3 regions of the Actinomadura sp. NAK00032 genome follow, and region 3 is predicted to be linked to each of the others. Evidence: riboswitches for the same ligand, from Rfam matches in the RefSeq annotation. Region 3 holds a riboswitch; each other region holds the start of a gene.

Region 1 (3,267 bases), 3.3 Mb from region 3:
CAGGCGCAGCGTGAAGAAGACGTCGGCGAGACCCATCACGCCCAGCCCGACCGGACGCCACTTGCGGTTGGCCTTCTCCGCCTCCGGCGTGGGGTAGAAGCCCCTGTCGATGGTGCGGTCCAAGAAGCGGACGGCGGTGCGGACCGTTGAACGAAGCCGCTCCCAGTCGACCCCGGCGGGCGTCACGTGCGCGGCCAGATTCACCGATCCGAGGTTGCAGACGGCGGCCTCGCCATCGCTGGTCACCTCAAGGATCTCTGTGCACAGGTTGGAGAGGTGGACGACCCTCTTTTCGGGTGGTGTGGAGGGTCGCCCCTCCACGGGCGGCTCGCCGGGCTCGGCGGTCTGGTTGCAGGCGCGGTTGGCGGCGTCCTTGAACGTCATCCATCCGTTGCCCGTCTCCGCGAGGGTGCGCATCATGCGCCCGTACAGCTTGCGGGCCGGGACCTGCCGGACGAACCGTCCGTCCCGCTCCGCCGCCCGGTACGCCGCGTCGAACTCGTCCCCCCAGAGGTCGGCCAACTCGGGGACCTCCTTCGGGTCGAACAGCGACCAGGGCGCGTCGTCCTCGACGCGGCGCATGAACTCGTCCGGGATCCAGTTGGCGAGGTTCAGGTTGTGGGTGCGGCGCGCGTCCTCGCCCGTGTTGTCGCGCAGTTCGAGGAACTCCTCGACGTCGGCGTGCCACGGCTCCAGGTAGACGCAGGCGGCGCCCTTGCGGCGGCCGCCCTGGTTGACGGCGGCGACGGACGAGTCCAGCGTGCGCAGCCACGGGACGATGCCGTTGGAGTGCCCGTTCGTGCCGCGGATCAGCGAGCCCCGCGAGCGCACCTTCGTCCACGAGATGCCGATGCCGCCCGCGTACTTGCTGAGCCGCGCGACCTGCCCGTACCGCTCGTAGATCGCCTCCAGCTCGTCGCGCGGCGAGTCGAGCAGGAAGCACGACGACAGCTGCGGGCGGCGCGCGGCCGAGTTGAACAGGGTCGGCGAGCTGGGCAGGTACGACAGCGTGCTGAGCAGGCCGTACAGGTCCGCCGCCTCGTCCACCGTGTCGGCGAGGCCGCATGCCACGCGCAGCAGGAAGTGCTGCGGACGCTCCAGGACGAGCCGCGAACGCGGATGCCTCAGCAGATACCGGTCGTAGAGGGTGCGGAGCCCGAAGTACTCGAACCGGTCGTCGGCGCCGTCGTCGATGAGCGCGTCGAGTGCGGCGGCGTTGGCGGCGACGAACGCGGCCGGACCGTCCGCCAGCAGGCCCTCCCGGTGCCCGGCGGCGACCGACTCGGCGAACGCCGTGACGCCGGCGGACGCCGCCTCGTCCCGGATCCGGGCGCCGAGCAGCCGCGCGGCGACCTTCGAGTAGCCGGGTTCGGCGGCCACCAGGGCGGCGGCCTCGGCGATCGCGAGATCCCGCAGCGCCGCCGTGTCCAGCCCGTCGCCGGACCGGACGGCGGCCAGCACGCGCCCCGCCGCCACATCCGGTACCCCGGCGCAGGCGGCCTCGACCTCCCCGGCGATGCCCCCGGCCGCCGGTGCGTCGGCCAACACTTGTGTCACGTGCTTCTCCCCTCGCAAGCCGCCTCGCGGAGGCATGCGAACGGGACGCGACGGCATGCCGCGCTCCGCCCCCGGCCCACCCGCGAAGCCTGGACGTGTCGGCCCGAGGGGACGACCCCCGGACCTTCTCGTGCGGGCAGGTCTTCGGACTCGCGGGCGGCGCACCTGTCAGGCACGTCCTACTGGCCGTCGCTTCCCGGGCCCGGCGGGCCCAGTGCTCATGACGGCGGTCGTTCCCGCTCACCGCTGCGGGGCAGTCCCGGAATCGCACCGGGTTCCCTCTCACGACGCCCCCGCCGCCGGGCGGCGGGGGCGTACCAGCACGGGGTTGAACCCTACATCTTGTTTGCGATCAATGCGCAACCCCAAGATGTTGGGCGTGTCGCCGTGGGTTTCCGGGGTCGGGTACACGGTCGCGGACCGGGGTGGCACGATGGTGCCGTCATGTCGGAGCGTTCCCCGCAGCCCCTGTTCCGCGCCGCACGCGCGGTGGTGTTCGCCACCGTGTGCGTCGCGCTGGCGGCGCTCGGGCACGTCCTCGCAGGCGGGGCGGCCGTCCCGCTCTGGGCGGGGACGATGGGGTTCGGCGCGGTCGTCGGCGTGACGCTGATGCTGGCGGGCCATGAGCGCTCGCTCGGCACGATCCTGGGCGGGCTCCTCGGCGGGCAGTTCGCCCTGCACACGCTGTTCACGGGCGCAGCCGCCGATCCGGCCGCGCACCCCATGCCCGCCATGGCGGGCCACACCCCGGCGATGCACGCCGCCATGACCGACGCCGCCGCGATGCCCGGCGCCACCGCCGCGCATGGCGGCAACGGCCTGGCCATGACGCTCGCGCACTGCGTCGCCGCGCTGGTCGCCGCCTGGTGGCTGCGGCGCGGCGAACGGTCCGTGTGGACGATGGCCCGGCGGGTCGCCGCGGCCGCCGACCGTCCCGTCCGGCTGCTCCTCGCCCTGCTCACCATCGAACCGGCCGGGCCGCCGCGCCCGGCCGTCCCCGCCCCGGCGCCGGCCGCCGTCCCCGCCGTCGACCGCGCGCTGCGGCACCAGGTCGTCCGGCGGGGTCCCCCGTTCCGTTCGAGGGCGCTCGCGCACATCTGACGCGCGCGCCGTACGTCACCGGACGCCGATCCACGGCGCATCCGGCTCTTCCCGTACGACTCGAACGGAGTTCCCGCATGTCCTTCACCGTGCCCGCGCGCCGCGCCGGCGCCATCGTCTCCCTCGCCGCCCTCTCGGTGCTCGGGGCGGCCACGGCCGCGTCCGCGCACGTCACCGCCAACCCGAAGAGCGCCGAGCAGGGCTCCTACGCCAAGGTCTCGTTCCGGGTGCCGAACGAGCGCGACAACGCCGCCACGACCAAGGTCGTCGTGCACCTGCCCGTCGACCACCCGCTCGCGTCGGTGTCCGTCCGGCCGACCCCGGGCTGGACGGTGAAGGCGGAGAAGTCCAAGCTGCCGAAGCCGATCCAGTCCCACGGCGGCGAGCTGACCGAGGCCGTCACCACGATCACCTGGTCGGGCGGCAAGATCGAGGCCGGTCGGTTCGAGGAGTTCGACGTCTCCATGGGGCCGCTCCCGACCGACACGGACCAGCTGATGTTCAAGGCCGACCAGACCTACTCCAACGGCGAGGTCGTCAAGTGGGAGGAGGCGCCGGCCGAGGGCGCCGCCGAACCCGAGCACCCGGCGCCGACGCTCCAGCTCACCC
Region 2 (3,267 bases), 390 kb from region 3:
GCAGCATCGGGTCGGCGAGCGGGTTGCGCACCAGCGCCTGCAGCGCCATCCCGCACACCGACAGGCCCGCGCCGACCACCCCGCACAGCAGCACGCGGGGGAGCCGGACGTCCAGCACGATCGTCTCGCGGACGGGCGGCCAGTCCGGGGCGGCCAGCGCCGGATGCAGGCGGTGCAGCAGGATGCCCCAGACCTGCTCGGGCGGCAGCCGGACCGAGCCCGCCGAGATCCCCGCCGTGGCCGCCGCCAGCACCAGCGCACCCAGCAGCGCCAGGACCAGCGGGTAGGGGAGCCGGCGGCGCGGAGCGGGCGCGGCCGCCGCCGTCCGGGCGCCGGAGCCGCGGGCTTCGGTCACGCCGGTCACGCGAAGCGGTCCGGGTGCAGTTGCCGGGCCAGCGAGGCCACCGCGTCCGCGACCCTCACGCCGGTCACCGTGGACGACAGCGGCAGCACCGCGAACCGCCGGTCCCTGATGGCGGGGACGTCCTTGAGCGCGGGATTGCTCAGCAGGAACTTCTTCTTGTCCTCGGCGGACTGCTCGCCGTAGTCGTAGATGAGGACGACGTCCGGTGCGCGCTCGGCGAACTGCTCGAAGGAGACGTTCCCGTAGGGCTTGTCCACGTCGGCGAACAGGTTGGTCCCGCCCGCCAGCCGGATCATCTCGTTGCCGATCCCGGCGCCGCCCGCGGTGAAGGCGGTCTTGTCCCCGCTGTCGTAGACGGCCACCTTGACCGGCGCGGCGCCCGACAGCGCGCGCTTCACCCCGTCCAGGACGGCGCGCATCAAGGCGATCCGCCGCTCGGCCCGGTCCGGGACACCGAAGACCTCGGCGACGGCCCGGATCTCCTCCTCGGCGGTGGCCGCGGTCACCGGCCCCGCCGGGCATTCCTCGATGTTGAGACGGGTGTCGATGCCCGCCTTCCGCAACGCGGCCCGGCCGCGGCCCGCCTTCTCGTCGAAGGCGCTCTTCCAGCCCCCGTACACGAAGTCGGGCTCGGCCGCCAGCAGCGTCTCGAACGAGGGGTACTCCCTGGAGATGACCTTCACCCGGTCGTAGGCCCGCCGGAACTCCGGCAGCACCTCGTCGTCCAGGTAGCCGGTCCCCACCATCGACTTCTCCAGGCCGAGCGCCAGCATCACCTCGGTCGCGTGCTGGTTGAGCGAGACCGCCCGCCGCGGCGGCCGCTGGTACGTGGTCGTCACCCCGCAGTTGGCGACCGTCACCGGGAACCCGTCCGGCGGCGAACCGGACGTCCCGCCCGTGACGCGCTCCGCGCCGCCGCAGCCGGCCGACAGCAGCACGAGCATCGCCAGGACGGCCAGCGCCCGCCCGCCGCGCACGCCGGTCACCAAGAGCGCCTTCGAGCGTGAGATGTGCGCCGCCGTCCGGCGCGGTGCCGGGCATGCCGAACCCATGGGCATACAGCCCCTCCTCTCTGGGGAGATCCGCCCCAGTCCGATCGAGGAGGCGACCGCGTGAGTCTCCTGGCTCTCGGGTCAACGCTCGTCCCGGCCTTCCCACCCGCGTGCGCGGGCAGTGGCATGGTTCGGGATCCGCTCGCCGATCACAGTGGCGGGACCGCGCCGGATTCGCACCGGCTTCCTCGTTCCGCCGTCGCCTACTCCGCACATCGTGACACATCCGGCAGGTGAGCGCCGCGTCACATGATGATCTCCCTTGACAGGACACTCCTGCATGTCATTAGTTACTGCATATAGCTCGCAATAACTGAGGGGATGCATGGTCTCGTCATCGGCGGTCCCGTCCGTCGCGCTGCCGGACTCCGGCGGCGACGACCTGGGGGCGTCCTCCCGGCGGCGCCGGTACCTGCTGCTCCTGCTCGGGCTCGTGGCGGTCCTGCTCGCCACGGTCGTCGCCGCGGTCGCGATGGGCGCGGTGGCGGTGCCGCCCACGACCGTCCTCGACGTGGTCGGCCACCACCTGGTCGGCAGCCCGGCCGAGGTCACCTGGCGTCCGGCGCACGACTCGATCGTGTGGCGGGTCCGGTTGCCGCGCGTGCTGCTGGGGGCGGCGGTCGGCGCCGGGCTCGCCGTCACCGGCATGGCGCTGCAGGCGATGGTGCGCAACATGCTCGCCGACCCGTACCTGCTGGGCGTCAACTCCGGCGGCTCGGCGGGCGCGGCCGCCGCGATCCTGTTCGGGTTCGGCGCGGGGTGGGGCGAGCACGCGCTGCAGATCGCCGCGTTCCTGGGCGCGCTGGCCGCGTCGCTGCTGGTGTTCGTGATCGCCCGGACGGCCGGGCGGATCACCTCGACCCGGCTGCTGATGACCGGGGTGGCCGTCGGGTACGCGCTCTACGCGCTGACCAGCTTCCTGATCTTCGCGTCCGATTCGGCCGAGGGGTCGCGGTCGGTGCTGTTCTGGCTGCTGGGCACGCTGGCACTCGCGCACTGGTCGGCGCCCCTGTTCGTGGTCGTGGCGGCAGTCGTGCTGGTGACCGTCCTGCTCACGCTGTGGGGACGCCGGCTGGACGCGCTCGCGATCGGCGACGAGACCGCGCACACCCTGGGCGTCTCGCCGGCGGGGTTCCGCCTGGTGCTGCTGGTCCTGGTGTCCCTGGCGGTGGGGGTGCTGGTGGCCTCCTCGGGCAGCATCGGCTTCGTCGGGCTGGTGATCCCGCATCTGGCCCGGCGCGTCGTGGGGGCCACGCACCGCCGGGCCGTGCCCGTCGCCGCGCTCATCGGCGCGACGTTCCTGCTGTGGGCCGACCTGGCCGCACGCATGGTCCTCAGCCCGCAGGAACTGCCGATCGGCATCATCACCGCGCTGGTCGGCGCGCCGTTCCTGCTCATCCTGGTCCGCCGCCCGCACGCCGGAAGCGAGTGAGACAGCCATGATCGAAGGACGCGGGCTCAGCTACGCCTACGGCGCGGCGACCGTGGTGCGCGACGTCGACGTGCGGGCCGGGACCGGCCGGATCCTCGGGCTGCTCGGCCCCAACGGCAGCGGCAAGACGACGGTGGTCCGGATGCTCACCGGGATCGTGCCGCCCCGCAGCGGGCAGGTCCTGATCGACGGGCGCCCGCTGGACTCCCTGCCCCACCGCGAACTCGCCCGGCGGGTCGCCGTCGTGCTGCAGGAGTCGGCGGGCGACCTGCCGCTGACCGTGGCCGACATGGTCATGCTCGGCCGGGCGCCGCACCAGTCGACGTTCTCCCGCAACGGCGCCGGCGACCACCGGATCGCGGCGGCCGCGCTGCGCAGGGTCGGCGCCCGGCACCTGGCGGACCGGGTCTTCGTCCGGC
Region 3 (3,267 bases):
CCAGGTCGTGGCCCTCGTCGCGGAGGCGGGCCAGCAGCCGGACGGTGCTCGCCGGGGTGTCGAGCCCGACGGCGTTCCCGACGCGGGAGTGCTTGGTCGGGTACGCCGACAGCATCACCGCGACGCGGCGCTCGGCGGGCGGGGTGTGCCGCAGGCGGCCGTGCCGGACGGCGATCCCCGCGACGCGCGCCGCCCGCTCCGGGTCGGCCCGGTAGACGGTGAGGCCGTCCTCGTCGATCTCCTTGAACGAGAACGGGACGGTGATGATCCGGCCGTCGAACTCGGGGATCGCGACCTGCGACGCGGCGTCCAGCGGGGACAGGCCGTCGTCGCTGTCCTCCCAGGCGGCGCGGCTGGTGGTGAGGCAGAGGCCCTGCAGGATCGGGACGTCGAGCGCGGCGAGGGCGCCGACGTCCCACGCCTCGTCGTCGCCGCCCGCCCCGGCGGTCGCGGGCCTGGACCCGCCCGCCGCGAGGACGGTCACGACCAGCGCGTCCGCCCGGCGGAGGGTGTCGAGCAGCGCGGGCTCGGCGGTGCGCAGGGACGAGCAGAAGACGGGCATGGCCTGCCCGCCCGCGTCCTCGACGGCCGCGCACAGCGCCTCGGCGAACGCGGTGTTCCCGGCCATGTGGTGGGCGCGGTAGTAGAGCACGCCGACGACGGGGCCCTCGGTGGTGCGGGGCTCGCGTTCGAGCCGCCCCCACGTCGGCGTCGCGGCCGGGGGCGCGAACCCGCGCCCGGTCAGCAGCACGGTGTCGGACAGGAACGCGTGCAGCTCGGCGAGGTTGGCGGGCCCGCCGTGCGCGAGGTAGGCGTGGGCCTCGGCGCACACGCCGGCGGCGACCCCGCCGCGGAGCCGGGACAGCTCCATCAGCTCGGCGTCGGGGGCCTGCTCGCCGCCGAGGACCACCACCGGGCGGGGGCCGGCGAGGAGCGCGTCGAGCCCGTCCTCCCAAACGCGCCGCCCGCCGAGCAGCCGGACCACGACGAGGCCCGTGCCCTCGGTCAGTGCGGGCAGGTCGGCGGCGGTGAGCCGGGCGGGATTGCCGAGCCGGTAGCCGGCGCCGGACGCGCGGGCGCTCAGCAGATCGGTGTCGGACGTCGACAGCAGCAGCACGGTGCCAGCGGACACGGCCGTTCCTCCCCTGGGGTCCTCGCCCCGGTAGCGGGTGTCGCGACGGCAGGAGTCTCCTGGCTCCCGGATCGATGCTCGCCCCGGCCTTCCCGTCCGTGCGGACAGTGGCCTCAAGCGGGGTTCGCTCCCCGGTCACAGTGGCGGGACCGCGCCGGATTCACACCGGCTTCCTCCCATTGCCATCGCCTGGGGAGAACAGTACGGCAGCGCGGCCCGCCCGCAAAGTGTGGTTAACATCCTCCCCGTGCCGATTGTCAGACCGCACGCCGACGCGTGCCCCGGTGCGCTGCGCACCCACAACGCCGCCGACGGGCCGCTGGCGCGTGTCCGGGTGCCGGGCGGCGCGGTGTCGTCCGCGCAGCTCGAAGTGCTCGGCGCCGCCGCCCGCGAGCTGGGCCGCGACGTGATCGAACTCACCTCGCGCGGCAATCTGCAGCTGCGCGGCGTCCGCGATCCGGCGGCGCTCGCGGCGCGCCTGGAGGCGGCGGGGCTGCTGCCGTCGCCGTCCCACGAGCGGGTGCGCAACATCGTCGCGTCCCCGCTCGGCGGGCGCGGCCGGCACGGCGTCCTGGCGACGGATCCGCTGGTCGCGGCCCTCGACCGGGCGCTGTGCGCGAACCCGCGGCTGGCCGGCCTGCCGGGCCGCTTCCTGTTCGCGCTGGACGACGGCACCGGCGACGCGGCCGCCGTGGACGCCGACCTGACCTTCGCGCCGGACGGCCTCCGCGTCGCCGGGGCACGGGTCTCCGTTCCCGCCGGTGACGCGGTCGCGACGCTGGTCGCGGCCGCGGCGGCGTTCCTCGACGTCCGGGGGGACGCGTGGCGGGTCTCGGAGGTCCCGGACGGGGCGCGGCTCGTCGCCGGACGGCTCGGCGCGAGTGCGGAGGAACCCGGCGCGCCCCCTGAGCCCCGGCCCCCGTACGCCGGGATCGTCCGGCAGCGGGACGGGCTCGTCGCGCTGGAGGTCGTGCCGCCGCTCGGTCGGCTGTCGGGCGCGCGGGCCGAGGCTCTCGCCGGGTCCTCGGGCAGCGTGCGGGTCACGCCGTGGCGGAGCGTCGTGCTGCGGGATCTGACTTCCGGCGAGGCCGGCGAGGTCGCGGCGGTGCTCGCGGCGGCGGGGTTCGCGGTCGACGCCGCGTCGCCGTGGGTCGGGGTCACCGCCTGCACCGGGAGCCCCGGCTGCGCGAAGTCGCGCGGCGACGTGCTGGGCGAGGCGCGGCGGTGGGTCGCCGGGCTGGAGCGCGCACCCGAGACGCCCGTCCACTGGGCGGGATGCGAGCGGCGCTGCGGGACGCCCCGCGGCCCGGTCGTGCTGAGGATGCCTGAGGAGCAGCGGTGATGGACTATGTCCGGGACGGCGCCGAGATCTACCGGCGGTCCTTCGCGACGATCCGCGCGGAGGCCGACCTGTCGGGCCTGCCGGACGACGTCGCGCGCGTCGCGGTGCGGATGATCCACGCCTGCGGGATGACCGACCTCGTCCGGGATCTGGGCTGGTCGCCGGGGGTCGTGGCGCGGGCGCGGGCGGCGCTGCTGGACGGCGCGCCGGTCCTGTGCGACGCGCGGATGGTCGCGTCCGGTATCACGCGCGCGCGGCTGCCGGCGGGCAACGACGTGGTGTGCGCGCTGGGCGAGCCGGAGGTGCCCGCGCTGGCGGAGCGGCTCGGCACCACGCGCAGCGCGGCGGCCCTCGACCTGTGGCTGGACCGGCTCGAGGGGTCGGTCGTGGCGATCGGCAACGCGCCGACCGCGCTGTTCCGGCTGCTGGAGCTGGTGGCGGCGGGCGCGGGGCGTCCGGCGGCGGTGCTCGGGATCCCGGTCGGGTTCATCGGCGCGGCCGAGTCGAAGGAGGCGCTCGCCGCGAGCGGGCTCGACCACCTGGTGGTGCGCGGGCGGCGCGGCGGCAGCGCGATGACGGCGGCGGCGGTCAACGCCGTCGCCAGTGAGGCGGAGTGATGGCGGGACGGCTGTTCGGCGTGGGCGTCGGCCCCGGCGATCCGGAGCTGGTCACGGTCAAGGCGGCGCGGCTGATCGGCGAGGCGGACGTGGTCGCCTTCCACTGCGCGCGGCACGGCCGCAGCATCGCCCGGTCGGCCGCCGAACCGTACCTGCGGGACGGCCGGATCGAGGAG

Evidence for each region. A riboswitch is a leader RNA that binds a small molecule or an ion and turns the genes downstream of it on or off. The one in region 3 is predicted to bind cobalamin.
Region 1: linked by a shared signal. The riboswitch ahead of HUT06_RS41805 (ribonucleoside-diphosphate reductase subunit alpha) and the one ahead of cobN (cobaltochelatase subunit CobN) in region 3 are both predicted to bind cobalamin.
Region 2: linked by a shared signal. The riboswitch ahead of HUT06_RS24845 (ABC transporter substrate-binding protein) and the one ahead of cobN (cobaltochelatase subunit CobN) in region 3 are both predicted to bind cobalamin.

Annotation. Positions count from the first base shown of each region.
Region 1 is NZ_CP054932.1:9,056,367-9,059,633, forward strand. Features, by position in the region: gene HUT06_RS41805 (ribonucleoside-diphosphate reductase subunit alpha) at 1-1,557, opposite strand, end outside; cobalamin riboswitch at 1,696-1,840, opposite strand; gene HUT06_RS41810 (hypothetical protein) at 2,002-2,658, shown strand; gene HUT06_RS41815 (YcnI family protein) at 2,736-3,267, shown strand, end outside.
Region 2 is NZ_CP054932.1:5,329,827-5,333,093, reverse strand. Features, by position in the region: gene HUT06_RS24850 (iron ABC transporter permease) at 1-355, opposite strand, end outside; gene HUT06_RS24845 (ABC transporter substrate-binding protein) at 361-1,350, opposite strand; cobalamin riboswitch at 1,479-1,609, opposite strand; gene HUT06_RS24840 (iron ABC transporter permease) at 1,742-2,848, shown strand; gene HUT06_RS24835 (ABC transporter ATP-binding protein) at 2,856-3,267, shown strand, end outside.
Region 3 is NZ_CP054932.1:5,722,753-5,726,019, forward strand. Features, by position in the region: gene cobN (cobaltochelatase subunit CobN) at 1-1,132, opposite strand, end outside; cobalamin riboswitch at 1,185-1,308, opposite strand; gene HUT06_RS26715 (precorrin-3B synthase) at 1,380-2,474, shown strand; gene HUT06_RS26720 (precorrin-8X methylmutase) at 2,471-3,091, shown strand; gene cobJ (precorrin-3B C(17)-methyltransferase) at 3,091-3,267, shown strand, end outside.